DNA from 2 places in the Pseudoalteromonas sp. AOP7-A1-14 genome. Region 1 is predicted to be linked to the other one. Evidence: predicted binding sites of a transcription regulator. Region 1 holds the regulator's gene; the other holds the start of a gene.
What was found. Region 1 encodes MetJ, which represses methionine synthesis genes. Its sites were predicted from a motif close to TAGACGTCTAGACGTCTA; they were not measured.
Positions count from the first base shown of each region.

Region 2: metA (homoserine O-succinyltransferase MetA) is a predicted target of MetJ. The motif match lies at 1,214-1,231, and genes of this name have one in related genera.

Region 1 is NZ_JBQSVO010000022.1:17,348-19,557, forward strand. It holds gene metB (cystathionine gamma-synthase) at 1-737, opposite strand, end outside; gene metJ (met regulon transcriptional regulator MetJ) at 971-1,291, shown strand; gene ACT3RM_RS05760 (malic enzyme-like NAD(P)-binding protein) at 1,354-2,210, opposite strand, start outside.
Region 2 is NZ_JBQSVO010000070.1:10,779-12,988, reverse strand. It holds gene ACT3RM_RS11505 (homocysteine S-methyltransferase family protein) at 1-211, opposite strand, end outside; gene metA (homoserine O-succinyltransferase MetA) at 201-1,148, opposite strand; gene ettA (energy-dependent translational throttle protein EttA) at 1,358-2,210, shown strand, end outside.

The sequences.
Region 1 (2,210 bases):
CGCAGGCCGCGTAGCGTTAGATAGCTATCAAATGGTGCGCCAGTAATACCTATATTGTTTGCCCACCAAGCAAGCTCATCACCTAACTCTTGAGTAGCTGCAATCACAGCACCGCCCACAACGTCAGAATGACCATTAATATATTTAGTGGTTGAATGCACTATAATATCAACTCCAAACTCAATAGGATTTTGTAAAGCTGGCGATAAAAAGGTATTGTCTGCGCCCACTAATGCGCCACACTGCTTTGCAATTGTGGTAATCGCTTTTATATCGGTTAAGCGTAAAATTGGGTTACTGGGGGTTTCAATCCAAATTAGTTTTGGTTTTATTTCAAGAATTTTTTGGTGATTTTCAGCTTTGGTTAAATCCAAAACCTCAAGCTTCAACAAGCCTCGCTTAGCAAGTGAAGTAAATAATCGGTAGCTGCCACCGTAACAGTCATGCGGTATTACCAGTGTATCGTCGCTGTTAAGCAGTTGCGTAGCTAAATGGACCGCTGACATACCGGTTGCAGTAATAATGCCTTTAGCACCGCCTTCAAGCTCGGCTAGGGTTTCAGCTAAGATGTCACGATTTGGGTTACCGCTGCGACCATAATCATAAGCACGCTTAGTGTCAAAGTCAGCAAATGAGTAGGTGGTCGATAAATAAAGCGGCGGTACAACTGCGCCATGGTGTTTATCGGCATCAATGCCACTACGCACTGTAATGGTTGCTTTGTTTTTTTGACTCATATCGTCACCTATATAATTGGATGTTTAGACGTCTAAAAGGTTAGGTGATCAAATATAAGAAGTCAAAGCATTTATAGCGTTATTAGACGAATATACAGCAGTAAAAACTTTTAACCTCCTAGATGGCTAAACAACAAGTATTTGACTATCTTGTTTAACAAGATAGAATTTCGGCATCTTTGCGTAGCAAAGGCTATGCAAACAATTAATAACCTGAGGCAACGATACATCTTATGGCTAAATGGAATGGTGAATATATTCACCCATACGCAGAACACGGGAAAAAATCAGAGCAAGTTAAAAAGATCACCGTTTCGATCCCGCTAAATGTATTAAAAGTTTTAACTGACGAGCGTACTCGCCGCCAAATTAATAACTTACGACATGCAACTAATAGCGAACTACTGTGTGAGGCATTCTTGCATGCTTTTACCGGCCAACCTTTACCAAATGATGAAGACTTACGTAAAGATAACGCTGAAAAAGTGCCTGAAGAAGTGAAGAAAATAATGCAAGAAATGGGACTAGAAGTGCCCATCTTAAGCGAAGAGTAGCTCTATAATAAGCATAAAAAAACCTCAGCGACGTAAATTACTGAGGTTTTTTAATATTAACTTTACGCCATGTAGTTGTCTGGCATATCTATTTGCGCTACACCCGAATCTATCGCTGCTTGCGCAACCGCTTTAGCGATGCGTGGCAATAAACGCGGATCCATTGGCTTAGGGATAATATAAGTTGCACCAAACTCTAAACTATCAACGCCAGAAGCCTTTATCACCTCTGCAGGTACTGGTTCTTTAGCAATACTACGAATAGCATCCACGGCGGCAATTTTCATCTCGTCATTAATCACAGTTGCGCGTACATCTAATGCGCCTCTAAAGATAAACGGGAAACATAAAACATTGTTTACTTGGTTTGGATAATCAGAACGCCCTGTTGCCATAATTAAATCATTACGCGCATTGTGAGCCACCACCGGAGAAATTTCTGGATCTGGGTTCGAACAAGCAAATACCACGGGTCTGTCTGCCATTAGTTTTAAATCTTCAGCAGATAATAAGTTAGGACCCGACACACCAACAAACACATCAGCGTCTTCAATAACATCCTGTAAGGTGCGCTTATCCGTATTGTTAGCAAATAATTGCTTATACTCGTTCAGGTCATCGCGGCGTGTGTGAATAACACCTTTACGATCAAGCATATAAATATGTTCACGCAGGGCACCACATTTAATTAATAGCTCCATACAGGCAACTGCGGCAGCGCCTGCACCTAAACATACGATAATAGCATCTTCGATATCTTTACCTTGTACTTCAAGTGCGTTGATCATACCAGCAGCAGTGACAATCGCGGTGCCGTGTTGGTCATCATGAAACACTGGAATGCTACAACGCTCAATTAAGGCTTTTTCGATTTCAAAACACTCGGGAGCTTTAATATCTTCTAAATTGATACCTCCAA
Region 2 (2,210 bases), on a different contig from region 1:
TATCCGCAATAACTTTAGGCTGGGTCAGGCTTAATAAGTCGTTATTACCTTTTATTAGTACATGCCAATCTTTAAAGCGCTCACCACGATAGTCGTCTTCTTCAAACTTATGCTGCTGGATCATGGTACCCATTGCACCATCTAAAATTAAAATGCGCTGCTTTAATGCTTCTGTAATCTGCTGACTTTTATTAACGTTATTATTCGGCATAGTTGTTAGTCCTTACGGCTTGGCTAACTAAATTAATATCATAAGGTGTAGTTTGGTACACATAATAATTTAACCAGTTCGAAAAAAGCAAAAAAGCATGACTTTGCCACGTTTTCGACGGCTCATTGTCTGCATTATTATCTGGAAAATAGTTTTCTGGGATCGCTGCATCAGGGCTTTTTTCTAGGTCACGCTGATACTCATCCTTGAGCGTATGAGCATCGTACTCTGGATGACCCGTTATATACACTTGACTGCCCGATTTATTTTTAACTAAGTAAGCGCCCACTTGCTGTGAGCCTGCCAATACAACTAAGTCATCGCTGGCATTTATTTTTTCAATATCAATATGACCGAAACGAGAGTGCGGCACTAAAAACGAATCATCAAAACCGCGAGTAAGCGCGCCGTGATTAAAATAACATTGGTGATTAAATACGCCACAAAGTTTATTTTCTTTAAGTTCACGTTTTAATTTATGGTGATGATATAAACCCGCATGAGCGGCCCAACACGAAAACAACGTTGAGGTAACATGCTCTTCGGCCCAATCGAGCAATACGGTGAGTTCATCCCAATAAGCAACCTCGTCGTATTCTAAATGCGCAAGCGGCGCACCAGTGATGATAAGTGCATCGTAGTTATTATCTTTAACCTCAGAAAAGTAACGATAAAAAGTGTCTAAATGCTGCTCTGAGGTATTTCTACTACGGTGGGTGTCTAAGCGTAAAAGTTCAACATTAACTTGCAACGGAGAGTTTGCCAGCAAACGAATAAACTGTACCTCGGTTTCTACCTTATTAGGCATTAAATTCAAAATTGCCAACCGCATCGGGCGAATCTCTTGCGTTTTCGCACGGCTTTTTGGCATTACGAACACATTTTCATGACGTAATTTTGCAATCGCAGGCAATTCATCTTTAACAGTAATAGGCATTCTTAGCTCCAAGGTACAATTCACCAATGGCTAATTATGAACGGTTAGTTAAAAATTTCAACCTCTAGATGTTTAGATGTCTAAATGAATTTATTTTATTAGCCTATTTAGTCAAAAAAGTGTTCTGCTTTGCTGTTTCGTTGACTGTTTCACCTGTGAGCCACTACAATACACATTGAAATTTTTATTATTATTTGAAGGCTTTTTCCATGGTTTTACCTGATAAGTTTATATTCTCGATGAGTCATGTATCTAAGGTTGTGCCGCCTAAGCGCACTATCTTAAAAGATATCTCGTTGCATTTTTTCCCTGGCGCAAAAATTGGTGTACTTGGCTTAAACGGTTCGGGTAAATCAAGCTTACTGCGCATTATGGCAGGGGTTGATCAAGAGTTTGAAGGTGAAGCTCACCCTCAACCGGGCATTAAAATTGGCTACCTACCGCAAGAACCGGTACTTGATGAAAGTAAAACCGTGCGCGAAACCGTTGAAGAAGCGGTAAGTGAAGTTAAAAATGCACTAAACCGTCTTGATGAAGTTTACAACGAATACGCTATGGAAGACGCCGACTTTGATGCACTAGCAAAAGAGCAAGGCGAACTTGAAGCTATCATTCAAGCCCACGACGGTCACAATATTGATAACGTATTAGAGCGCGCGGCTGATGCGCTACGTCTGCCACCTTGGGATGCTAAAGTTGAAGTGTTATCGGGTGGTGAGCGTCGTCGTATCGCTATTTGTCGTTTATTACTTGAAAAGCCTGACATGCTTATTCTTGATGAGCCAACTAACCACTTGGATGCAGAATCAGTAGCTTGGCTTGAACGTTTCTTACATGATTACGAAGGCACTGTTGTGGCAGTAACCCATGACCGTTATTTCCTTGATAACGTAGCCGGTTGGATTCTAGAGCTTGACCGTGGTGAAGGTATTCCGTGGGAAGGTAACTACTCTTCATGGCTTGAGCAAAAAGATGCACGCTTACAGCAAGAGCAAAAATCTGAAAAAGCCCGTCAAAAATCAATCGCGCAAGAACTTGAATGGGTGCGTTCAAACCCTAAAG